DNA from 3 places in the Pantoea sp. CFCC18177 genome. Region 1 is predicted to be linked to each of the others. Evidence: predicted binding sites of a transcription regulator. Region 1 holds the regulator's gene; each other region holds the start of a gene.

Evidence for each region. Region 1 encodes Fur, which represses iron uptake genes when iron is present. Its sites were predicted from a motif close to ATAATAATGAGAACNACTATCAA; they were not measured.
Region 2: ACPUC8_RS11045 (TonB-dependent siderophore receptor) is a predicted target of Fur. The motif match lies at 2,457-2,479, and genes of this name have one in related genera.
Region 3: ACPUC8_RS09395 (isochorismate synthase) is a predicted target of Fur. The motif match lies at 1,989-2,011, and genes of this name have one in related genera.

Annotation. Positions count from the first base shown of each region.
Region 1 covers NZ_JBNBPL010000010.1:58,089-62,305, forward strand. The annotation lists gene ybfF (esterase) at 1-301, shown strand, start outside; gene ybfE (LexA regulated protein) at 470-745, shown strand; gene fldA (flavodoxin FldA) at 883-1,413, shown strand; gene fur (ferric iron uptake transcriptional regulator) at 1,771-2,220, shown strand; gene ACPUC8_RS12535 (hypothetical protein) at 2,282-2,677, opposite strand; gene glnS (glutamine--tRNA ligase) at 3,038-4,217, opposite strand, start outside.
Region 2 covers NZ_JBNBPL010000008.1:213,619-217,835, forward strand. The annotation lists gene ACPUC8_RS11040 (ABC transporter substrate-binding protein) at 1-97, opposite strand, end outside; gene ACPUC8_RS11045 (TonB-dependent siderophore receptor) at 116-2,242, opposite strand; gene ACPUC8_RS11050 (helix-turn-helix domain-containing protein) at 2,498-3,403, shown strand; gene ACPUC8_RS11055 (ECs1377 family protein) at 3,729-4,217, shown strand, end outside.
Region 3 covers NZ_JBNBPL010000007.1:95,542-99,758, reverse strand. The annotation lists gene entS (enterobactin transporter EntS) at 1-902, shown strand, start outside; gene fepB (Fe2+-enterobactin ABC transporter substrate-binding protein) at 897-1,862, opposite strand; gene ACPUC8_RS09395 (isochorismate synthase) at 2,039-3,220, shown strand; gene ACPUC8_RS09390 ((2,3-dihydroxybenzoyl)adenylate synthase) at 3,231-4,217, shown strand, end outside.

The DNA.
Region 1 (4,217 bases):
AGAGGGAGTCATTCAGTTCATCCTGAAATCGTTTGCCGAGGGGGAATGGCGCTTTAATGTCCCTGTCCTGTGGGATAACTACACCACGATTTCTGGTTGGGAAGCCATCCCTGCCTGGCCCCACCCGGCACTGTTTATTCGTGGTGGTGATTCGCCTTATCTGGACAATCAGCATCGCGATGCGCTGCTGCGTCAGTTCCCGCAGGCCCATGCACATGTGATCAGCGGTGCCGGTCACTGGGTGCACGCGGAAAAACCTGATGCGGTTTTGCGCGCGGTTCGTCGCTTTTTTAACCTGTAAAAGCAAAAGCTTGCTGTTAGCGGTTTAGGGTTGGCGTCACGGATGGCGCTGGAGTATGATGTCGCGCTAAAAATTTGCCGCGGATGATTTTTTCGCCGCGGTCGGGCCGATAATGTATAAATCGCGCAGCGCCTTTCCGCCGTTCGCGCCCACTCAGTTTCACAAATCATGGCAAAAGAACAGACAGACCGTACCACGCTCGATCTTTTTGCAGACGAGCGGCGTCCCGGTCGACCAAAAACCAGTCTGCTGACGCGTGACGAACAGTTACGTATCAACAAACGTAACCAGCTCAAGCGCGATAAAGTGCGTGGGCTGCGTCGTGTTGAGCTAAAGATGTCCAGCGAAGCTGTTGACGCACTTAACACCTTGGCCGATCAACAAAACATCAGTCGCAGCGAATTGATTGAACAAATGCTGCTGGCGCAACTCAAACTGTCTTAGCGTGTGCAGACCGCACACAGGAACACAAAGTTAAGGCTTTACACGTTCCGCGCTTTTCACTGGTCTGCTATCATTCGCTTAAATGTGCAGTCAACTGACTTACTTTCACAATCAGGATTTAAGAGGTTATCTAACCCATGGCAATCGTAGGCATTTTCTTCGGCAGCGATACCGGCAACACTGAAAACATTGCAAAAATGATCCAGAAACAACTGGGTAAAGATGTCGCCGAAGTGCATGACATTGCCAAGAGCACCAAAGAAGATCTCGCAGCGTTCGATATCCTGCTGCTGGGCATTCCGACCTGGTATTACGGCGAAGCACAGTGTGACTGGGATGATTTCTTCCCAACCCTGGAAGAGATTGATTTCAATGGCAAACTGGTTGCGCTGTTTGGTTGTGGTGACCAGGAAGATTATGCTGAGTACTTCTGCGACGCAATGGGCACCATTCGTGACATTATTGAACCAAACGGTGCCGTTATTGTTGGGCACTGGCCAACGGAAGGTTATCACTTCGAAGCTTCGAAGGGCCTGGCAGACGACAAACACTTCCTGGGTCTGGCGATTGACGAAGACCGTCAGCCTGAACTGACCAACGAACGTGTTGATGCATGGGTTAAGCAGATTTTCGATGAGCTGCAACTAAAAGAGATCATCGAAGCCTGATCCCCTTCCCTACCCGATGTGAGCGGTGTCTCACATCGGAACAAAGGAATCTCCTATGAAAATAATAGCGACGGTTTTTTAACTTTTCCCCGCAAATCTGTAGAATACCCGCAATGGTCATCCGCTTATTCCTCGCTCTTTAGAATGAGGCTGAGTGAAATGGAAACCCAAACCACTACGTTTCTCAATGGCATAAGCGATGTTTATCCTTACAGCTTTTGTTGATTTTACGCGACGCCTTGGTTTTCATTTCACTGCTTGGGTTCTATAATGAGACGCAAATGAGAATATGCGTGACCTAAACATTCAAGGCCTTTGAGCCGTAAGTGACTCGCAAAGTAACAGGACAATATCCGCATGACTGACAACAACTCCGCATTGAAGAAGGCTGGCCTGAAAGTCACTCTCCCAAGATTGAAAATTTTGGAAGTGCTTCAGGGACCAGGACCAGAGTCCCACCATGTCAGTGCGGAAGATTTGTACAAGCGCCTGATTGATATGGGCGAAGAGATTGGTCTGGCAACGGTATATCGCGTTCTTAACCAGTTTGATGACGCAGGTATCGTCACCCGTCATAACTTCGAAGGCGGTAAATCCGTATTCGAACTTACCCAGCAACATCACCACGATCATTTGATCTGCCTGGATTGTGGCAAAGTGATTGAATTTAGCGACGAATCAATTGAAACGCGTCAGCGTGAAATTGCGACTCGCCATGGCATTAAACTCAGCAACCACAGCCTGTACCTTTATGGTCACTGTGCGCTGGGAGACTGCCGCGAAGACGACACGCTCCACGACAAGTAATGACGTGTGCTATGCAATATAAAAAAACCGGTGCTCGTCACCGGTTTTTTTATGCCTGCAATCAGGCAACAAAGGTTTCGTGGAGATAGCGCCAGCGTGGAATGGTGGTGCTGCAGTCCAACACCGCCAGCGAAATGCGGGTCTGGTTAGTCCCGTTCATCATCTGTAATTCACGATACTGAATGGTAATCTCATTGCTTTGCTGAGAAATGATGGCATGTTCGCTGGTGGCGATTCGCATCCCCTCACGCTGACCGTGCAACTGACGAAACAGTGTTTCAGTCGCGTTCAGGTCCAGTTCTTTGCCATGTGGTGTGACCATTTTGAATTCTGGATGAAAGTGCGACAGAAGCAGTTCCATGCTGTCATCGCTGCCCTCTGCTTGATTGAAAATACGTTCAATCAGCTGATGCAAAACCACCACACTGTGTTTAGCTTCCAACGCGAGACTTGTCATTTTTTTTCCTTTGATAACCCGCAGAGCCCTGTCTGAGAGCGGATAGCCTACCTGAAAAAAAGTTTTTGACACTCGCTAATGGGTTAATTTTACTAAAGTCAGAATTGTCGCAATAACAGCCAACAAGCAGATTTCACGGCCCGCAGCATAAATGGTTGCAGGAGGTGAATTACAGGCAATAAAAAAGGGCGATTGCTCGCCCTTAGATGATCATATTGTGCTATACCCGTCATACTTCAAGCCGCAGGTGCGTTGGCTGCCTTCATTCACCCCAGTCACATACTGGTGTATGCTCCCGGGGATTCGTTCAGTTGCCGCCTTCCTGCAACGCGAATTATTTTGGGTATATCGCAAACATGATTACTCGCCGATTTTGGCAAAGGTATCACGTAGCCCGACAGTGCGGTTGAACACCAGTTTACCCGGCTGCGAATAGACGCTATCCGCACAGAAATAGCCTTCACGTTCAAACTGATACGGCGCAGTTACCGAAGCAGTACGCAAACCAGACTCGACAAAGCCCTGTTTGATTTCCAGTGAATTCGGGTTAATGGTGGTCAGGAAGTCCTCTGCCGCTGCCGGATTTGGCACGCTGAACAGACGATCATAAAGACGGAACTCAGCAGGCAGCGCGTGAATCGCTGACACCCAATGAATCACCCCTTTCACCTTGCGACCATCTGCAGGATCTTTGCTCAGCGTGTCGACATCACAGGTTGCATAGATGCAGGTGATGTTACCCTCTTCATCTTTTGCCACACGCTCAGCGCGGATCACATAAGCATTACGCAGACGCACTTCTTTACCCAGCACCAGACGCTTGTACTGCTTGTTGGCTTCTTCGCGGAAGTCAGCACGATCGATCCACACTTCGCGGCTGAACGACACTTCGCGGGTTCCCATCTCCGGCTTATTCGGATGATTAGGCATAGTCAGCGTTTCTTCATGGCCTGCTGGCAGATTCTCGATCACCACTTTCAGTGGATCAAGAACCGCCATGGCACGTGGTGCGTTCTCATTGAGATCGTCACGAATGCAAGATTCCAGCGAGGCCATCTCAACGATGTTGTCCTGCTTGGTGACACCGATACGACGACAGAATTCGCGAATGGACGCAGCGCTGTAGCCACGGCGGCGCAGACCTGAAACGGTCAGCATGCGTGGGTCATCCCAGCCTTCAACCACTTTCTCGGTAACCAGTTGCGTCAGCTTACGCTTCGACATCACCGCATATTCCAGATTCAGGCGCGAGAATTCGTACTGACGCGGATGCTGAGGAATGGTGATGTTGTCCAGTACCCAGTCGTACAAACGACGGTTGTCCTGGAACTCCAGGGTGCAGAGCGAGTGCGTAATGCCTTCGATGGCATCAGAGATGCAGTGAGTAAAGTCGTACATCGGGTAGATGCACCACTTATCACCGGTCTGGTGGTGGTCGGCAAACTTAATGCGATACAACACCGGATCGCGCATCACGATAAAGCTGGACGCCATGTCGATTTTTGCGCGCAGGCAAGCTTTACCCTCTTCGAAGCCGCCA
Region 2 (4,217 bases), on a different contig from region 1:
GTAACATGTCCGTGACGGTGATGGATGACCAGGCCGACGGCGCGCCAAACAGCAGGCTGAACACACAGAGCAAAGAGAGCAGTAGCGATTTCTTCATTATCGGGTTCTCCATAACTTACCAGCGATAGGACAGCGTGGCGCTCAGCGAGCGGTCATAACCGGTGGTGCAGCTGGTGGTTGAGCAACTGACCCAGTAGTGCTTGTTGAACAGGTTGTTGGCATTCAGCGCCACATTCAGCCCGTTGAGATGGCTGTTGATCTGGCCCAGGTCGTAGCGAATCGACGCATCCACCAGAGTGTAATCCGGCACCTTGATGGTGTTGTTGGTATCAGCCCAGGTCGAGCCGACATAGCGTACGCCCGCACCCAGCCCAAGTGAGGCCAGTGGGCCGCTGGCGACGGTGTAGTTGCTCCATAATGACGCCATCTGTTCTGGCATCGCGGTTGGGGTTTTACCTTGTGCCCCTGCGGTGCTGCTTTTGGTGGTTTCGAGGTCATTCCAGCTGTAGCTGGCAATCAACTTCCACTGGTCGGTCAGGTTGGCCGTCGCCGAGGCTTCGATACCTTTGGAGGTGACCTGGCCGGTTTGCACCTTGTTCAGGGCGTTGTCGGGATCGGTGGTCTGCACGTTATCTTGCTGCAGATTGAACCAGGCCAGGGTGAACAGCGCATCAAATTGCTCTGGCTGGTATTTCACCCCCACTTCCCACTGTTTGCCGGTGGTGGGTTTATAGGCTTCGCCATAGAAGTTGGTGCCAAGCACCGGCGCAAAAGAGGTGGCATAGCTGACGTAAGGCGCGACGCCGATGTCGGTGATCCAGCTCAGCCCCGCGCGCCAGGTGAAGTGATTGTCATCTTGCGAGGTGTAACTGTCGTTGAGTCGGTTTTTGGTATTCACCGCCGCCCAGTCCTGACGCGCAGAGAGATCCAGGTTGAGGTGCTGGAACAGGGCGAGACTGTTAGAGAGATAGACGCCAGTCTCATTGGCGTTCTGCTGGGTACTGGTATACGGCGAGGTTGACGGGAAACGGCCATTGCCGGTGGGCTGGTAAATATCGATGCTGCTGGCCCGGCCGTAGTTCAGGTAATAGTCCTCGCCGGTATGGCGGAATGACACGCCCGCCACGCTGGAGCCGTGAACCGGACCGGCATCCCATTCGGTTTTCAGATTGTTATCGGTGGCGAACACTTTGCCTTTGATACCAAACTCATAGGCGACGCGGTTCAGGGTACGCATATCCGCCGCCAGCGAGGTGCCGGAAAGGGTTTGCGTCATCAGATCGGATTCGGTGTAGCGACTGGCGGAGTGGAATGTCCAGCGATCGGCAAAATGGTGATCCAGTTCATAACCCAGATTGGTTTGGGTCATATGGTTATCCAGGTTGGTGCCATCAAGATAACTGTTGCGGTTAACCAGGCCATTGGGGTTGGTCAGCAGCGTGCCATACAGCGGCAGAAACGCGCGCGGCGGGCCAAATTTGTTACGGCTGACCGACGACAAGATCGTCAGGGTGGTGTCCGCATCCGGACGCCAGGTCAATGACGGTGCGAGATACAGGGTATCATCCGGGACATTATCGAACTGCGTGTTGCTGTCACGCGCCACGCCCACTACACGGTAGAGCAGCGTTTTATCATCATTTAGCGGCCCTGAGGTGTCGAACTGGCCCTGCATGCGGCCATGGCTACCGGTTTGAATCGCCACTTCATGCTGGGCATTCACCGTCGGGTGTTTACTGATGGCGTTAACGATGCCGCCAGGCGAGCCTGCGCCGTACAGGAAGCCGTTGGGGCCGTGCAGGACGTCGAGTTGCTCTAAGCCATAAGGTTCATAGCGCACGTAGGATTGCTGGGTCGTGGAGCGCAAACCATCCAGCAAGGTCCCGTTCAGCGTGGCATCAAAGCCGCGAATGCTGAAGTAATCAAAACGGGATGAGATGGCGGAAGTAGAGGCAAACACACCCGGTGAATATTGCAGTGCCTGGGTAGTGCTTTGTACGTTGCGATCGTCCATTTCATCACGCGTGATCACGGAAACCGACTGCGGCGTGGCCAGCACCGACGGATTAGTGCGGCTCGCGGTGCTGCTGGTCTGGGCGACGTAGCCTTTCTCTGGCGCGGTTTTGCTGTCTGCTGTGACGTTTAAGGTCTCCTCTGCCAGCGCACCATTGGCATGAACCAGCAGGGCCAGACAGGTGAGCGAGGCGGTCCAAATCGCCCCGTTTTTATTATTGTTTTCCAAGGTCTTCTCCACATAAGAATTGACTTTTTTGCCGGCTAAAAGTGTGTCAGTGGGAAGGGGAGCGGACAATCGGCAACACTTTAGGTGGCGGGACTCATGCTTTAGGTTGCAAGGCCTATGAACTTACAGAATCAGGGGGAATAGGTTATTGGACTCTTAGACGCGTTAATTTAGGTTCGTCCCTACAATGCAGTAGACAAAGCCTCTCGCACTGCTTAAATTGATAATGATTATCAATATCGATTGAGGTGGGCGGTGGCTCAGAAGCAGATTGCGGACAAAGGCAGTGTGGGGGACGTTGCAGAGCAGGAGGTGCAGATGCTATTACGCGGTGAGATCGCCTTAACCAGCGGGACGATTTCCCCTCAGCGCGCCATCTGGCAGGACGAGCCACTCTTTATCGGCCTTAAGGTGATCATCATTGAAAGTGGAGAGCTCTTATGCCGCTTTCCACAGCAACCCGAGCGTCATATTAAAGGTCCCGCTTTGTGTGCGGTCTGGAGTCAGGACCAGGCCGAAGCCAGCCAGTGTTTACTTCCGGGTGAGGGCCTGCGCTACACCGCGGTGAATATCTCTACCCACTCCCTCACTCAGCACCTTTGTGCCGACGCGGTAGACAAACTGGCTGTGGGCCTGCATCTGGATCTGTCGGCCAAACCGGGGATGCGCATTCAGGCCGCACCGAAATCTCTGTCTGGCCTGCGTGCGCAACTTTTCACTCATCCGTTGCAGGGGGTGGCGCGTCAGCTCTATATGACCGGTAAGGCATTAGAGATTGTTGCCCACACGCTGGACAGCCTCGGCAGTGAAAATGCACATCCGCAGCCCTCATCGCTGCGTTTGAGCACCCGCGATATCAGCCGGTTACACGAAGTAAAAGCGTTACTCGCCGATCGCATCGCTTCCCCACCGTCCATCAGCGATCTCAGCGTCGAAGTCGGCCTCAACACGCGCAAACTCACGGCAGGTTTCAGGAGGCTGTTTAACCAAAGCATCTACGGTTATTTGCAAACGTTACGCCTGGAAACCGCGTGGCGCATGCTCTCAACCGGTGAAGCCAGCGTCTCTTCTGTCGCTTACAAGGTGGGGTATTCTCCCGCACATTTCTCGGTCGCCTTCCGCAAGAAATACGGTTTTGCACCGAAAGATATGCGGTGTTGATGCCGGGTTTTTCTCTTCAACGTCTCTAATTACGCTGTTAACACCGATCCAAAACGGCAGTATTACCCTCGACAGCAAAGTCGTCAGACATATCGCCGAACGGGTGATTTGGCTGTCTTCCTGGTCGTGGCAAAGCCCAGCACATTTACGCCAGAGAGATTCGCGGCCATCAGCACCAAAACCCCGCGCGGCATCCCCTCTTGCGCACAGTCGATGAACTCACTCCGTTACACCCGATATTCGCCCGACATCTTCTGATCGGGTATATTCAGATTCGGGTGAAAGATGCAGCAGTTTGTGAAGCGTAATCAAAAGGGTGCACAGGTTGAGCGGGAAAATCGATTATCACATTGAGAAATACAGTTTTACGGAAATGGCTGAGCCAGCCAGACTGGTTAAGCAGTGGCAGGACGTGCTCGAAAAATGCCACCAGTGCCATGCTGATTCCGAGGAACGACTGCGGATCGCCTTACTCAATGTTGATTATGTCTCCAGTTTTGAACTTCCCTTCAGATTACTGCTTATCCGCGCACCGCAACTGATCGCCCGACTGCGTGAAGAACTTCCCATCCAGCAAAAGGATGTGCTGCTAAACGGCAAGCGTTTTGGATGTGTTTACACTTTAAACAGCGATCTGAGCCACATTCCGGACACGTTCCAGTACCGTCTTTCGACCCGGATCCGTCGGGTGGATACGACAGGGGGAAGCGCTGCGCCTTATCAGCAAATCGCTAAAGAACTTAAAGCACCGCGTGAACGTCTTAAACTTGCGCTGGAGTCGGGATTACCGGTGACGGCTCTGGATGGGCTTTTC
Region 3 (4,217 bases), on a different contig from region 1:
GATTCTGGGATGGCTTCTTCGGCGCCATTGGCGTCACCGCCCTGCTGGCAGCGACGCCCGCGCTGGTGGGTCGCGAAAACATTATGCAGGCTGGGGCGACCACCATGTTGACGGTCCGCTTTGGTTCGATTCTCTCGCCTGCGATTGCTGGACTGGTGATCGCGCACGGTGGCGTGGTGTGGAACTACGGCTTGGCCGCGTTCGGCACACTGTTAACCGTGCTGACGCTGCTAAAGCTGCCGCAGTTAGCGCCACCGCCACAGCCGCGTGAACATCCGTTGAAATCACTCGCCGCAGGCATACAGTTCCTGTTTGCCAGCCCGATAGTCGGCATGGTGGCATTGATTGGTGCGCTGGTGACCCTCGCCAGCGCAATACGCGTGCTCTATCCAGCATTGGCTCCACACTGGTCAGTAAGCGCCAACCAACTTGGTATGCTCTATGCCGCCGTGCCCCTCGGAGCCGCGATTGGCGCGTTGACCAGTGGCAAACTCAAGCATGCCGCCCGACCGGGACAGCTGGTGCTGGGGAGTGCAGTGGCGGCGTTTATTGCCCTGGGATTATTCAGCCTGATGCCCAACTTACTGCTGGCGCTGCTGTGTCTGGTGGCCTTTGGCTATTTCAGTGCCATCAATAGTCTGGTGCAGTACGCGATGATCCAGGTGCTGACGCCAGACCACTTACTGGGCCGTATTAACGGACTGTGGACGGCGCAAAACGTCACCGGTGATGCGATTGGCGCGGCAATGATTGGTGCGATGGGATCATGGTTACTGCCACCCCAGGCTGCCGCAGTGTTTGGTTTTGCGGCAGCACTGCTGGGCATCATGATGTGGTGGGTGATGGGGCGTCTGCGCCGTTACCACGCGCCAGCCCCGGAGCTGGCGCAACCCTCATCATGATTTAACGAACAGTTTTTCCAGACGCGCCAGCAGATTGCTGGCGCTGTAGTAATCCAGACGGAACGAATCGACACCCAGCGGGAAGACCTGTTTCTGCGTCACCGCTGAATTTTGCGCCAGGAACGGATTACTCAGCACTGACTGCGTGGTTTTCTCGTCAGCGGCGAACAGCAGGAACGTCTTGCCCGTCAGACCGCTGCCCACGTTTTCGCCCGACAACTGAATGATGTCTTTACGCTGGCCCATGCTGTGGCCCTGTTGAACGGAGGCAGGCGGTTCGGCGAGGGTGAAACCCAGCTGCTCTAACAACTTGCCCTGCGCCGATTCTGCGGTCCATACGTTGACGGCACGACCATCGCCGTTCCACACCATCGCAGAGACCGGTTGCGGCGGCAACGTGATGGCTTTCTTTAAGGCCGCTTCACGGTCGTCAAACGCCTTAACACGCTGTGCGGCCTGAGCTTCATGACCGGTCGCCTGGCCAAGCAGCGTCACCACATCCTGCCAACTTTTGTCGTCGTAATTGACCACCAGGGTTGGCGCGATAGCGGAAAGCTGGCTGGCAAGTTTGATCGCCGAGTCGTTGCCGGTCGCGCTGACCAGAATCAGATCCGGCGCTTCAGCCGCCACGGCTTCGGCACTGGGTTCACCAATATAGAGACGTTTAAGATGGCGCTGTTTCGCCACATCGCCCCACTGGCGGAAAAAGCCCTGATCGTCAGCAAGACGGCTGTTGGGAGCGGTCGCGCCGGAAGCAATAACCGGTGCATCAATCGCCAGCAATGAACCCGTCAAAGTGACGCTGGTGGACACAATGCGCTGCGGTGCTTTGCTGATGGTCACGGGACCATTCGCTCCCTGAAGGGTACGCGGCCAGCCCTGCTCGGCCTGTGCCAATCCGCTAAACGCCTGGAAAACAAAAATCAGGGCCGAGAGGCCCCATAAACCGCATTTATTCATAAGTTTTGGTCCACTTTTTAGCATATTGCCCTGGGTGACGTTAGCGTCCGATTACGCCGAAACACGCTGGAAATCCCGCGAATGGATTGACTCTTTTGCCCAATCGACGTAGGTTACAGGCCCATAATAAAAATGATAATCATTCTTAATAATCTTATCATTTATAGGTGAAAATTATGGTGGAATCATCCATGTTTGAAAATGCCTTATTGAAGGATTTTTCCGCGTTATGCCGTGGGTTCCTTTTTACCTCGCCCTGGCGCAGCCTCGCAACGCAGGGGTGTTATACCACCATCACTGCATCCGTTGCTGATGCGGCGCTGTTGCAGGGGGATTTTCAACAACAGTTGCGGCAGCATTTCGCGGCGGCTAAAAAACAGGGGATTAACAATCCGATTTTGGTCGGCGCGATCCCGTTTGATGTCAGCCAACCCGCTGCGCTGTTTATCCCTGAGTCTTACCAGACGTTTAACCGCGCCGATCTGCAAAATGCCTTACCCTCAGCCGTGAGTGAACTGCCACAGGTGCGTCGCCGTATGGCAGTACCCGACCACGATGTCTTCACCCAAATGGTGGCGGATGCCGTGTCGGCAACTCAGCGTGGTGACCTTGATAAAGTGGTGCTGTCGCGTTTGATGGATATCGTCACCGAACAACCGGTCGATACTGCCGCACTGATGCAGCGCGTGATTGCCCAGAACCCCAACAGCTATCACTTCCATCTGCCGCTGCCGCAAGGCGGAGCACTGGTGGGCGCCAGCCCAGAACTGATGCTGCGTAAACAGGGGCGTGATTTTAGCTCATGTCCACTGGCGGGTTCTGCTCGCCGTCATCATGACGATAGCCAGCAAGATCGTGCGGCGGGCAATACGCTGATGGACTCTGGCAAAGATCGTCACGAACACAAGCTGGTCACAGATGCGATGCGTGACACACTGCAGCCGCGTAGCCGACTGCTATCGGTGCCGACCGTGCCCTCCCTGATCACCACCGCGACCTTGTGGCACCTCGCAACGCAAATCGACGGCGAAGTGCAGGATGAGCATGAAAACGCCCTGTCGCTAGCCTGCTTGTTGCACCCAACACCAGCATTGAGCGGCTTCCCACACCAACGTGCCCAACAGCTGATTCAGCAGTTGGAACCTTTCGATCGCCAACTGTTTGGCGGCATCGTCGGCTGGTGTGACAGTGAAGGCAATGGCGAGTGGGTGGTGACAATTCGCTGCGGCACGGTGCACGGTGCGCGGGTACGCCTGTTTGCCGGAGCCGGCATCGTGGCCGACTCCCAACCTGAATCAGAATGGCGCGAAACCGGCGTGAAGCTGGACACCATGTTGCGCGCATTTGGACTGCAATAAAGGAAAGATGATGAGCATTCCCTATACCCGTTGGCCAGACGACTTAGCCGCACGCTACCGTGAAAAAGGCTATTGGCTCGATGTCCCCATGACCGACATTTTGGCGCGTCACAAAGACAACGATGCGATTGCGGTCATCGACGGTGACCGTCAGATCAGCTATCGCCAACTGGATGCGTTGAGCGACAACCTCGCGGCGGCCTTACAGCGCCGTGGTTTGCAACGGGGCGACACCGCATTAGTCCAGCTGGGCAACGTTGCGGAGTTCTATGTCACGGTCTTCGCCTTGTTTAAGCTCGGCGTGGCGTCTGTGTTCGCGCTGTATAGCCATCAGCGCACTGAACTGACTGCCTACGCATCACAGATTCAACCCAAGCTGCTGATTGCCGATCGCAGCCATGCACTGTTTGCCGACGATAATTTTATCGGCGCGCTCTGTGCTGCGCAGCCTTCACTGCAGCAGGTGATCCTGCGTAACGATAATCAGCCAGAAAATACCCTTGAAGCGTTGATGGCCGAAGCGGCGGGCGATTATCAGGCCACGCCAACCGCAGCCGATGAAGTGGCATTTTTCCAGCTCTCGGGCGGCAGCACTGGCACGCCGAAGTTGATTCCGCGCACGCATAACGATTACTACTACAGTATTCGTGCCAGCGACGATATCTGCGAAGTCACGGCTGATACGCGCTATTTGATTGCCCTGCCTGCACCACACAACTTTGCGATGAGTTCGCCGGGTTCACTCGGCGTGTTCTATGCGGGGGGTCAGGTGATCCTCGCCGCCGATCCCAGCGCGACACTCTGTTTCCCGCTGATTGAGCAGCACCAGGTGACCGATACCGGTTTAGTGCCGCCTGCCGTCAGCCTGTGGTTGCAAGCCATTCAGGAATGGGGAAGCAACAAGCAGCTGGCATCACTGCAACGTATTCAGGTGGGTGGGGCTAAATTAGGTGAGACTCTGGCGCGTCGCATTCAGACCGAAATTGGCTGCCGGTTA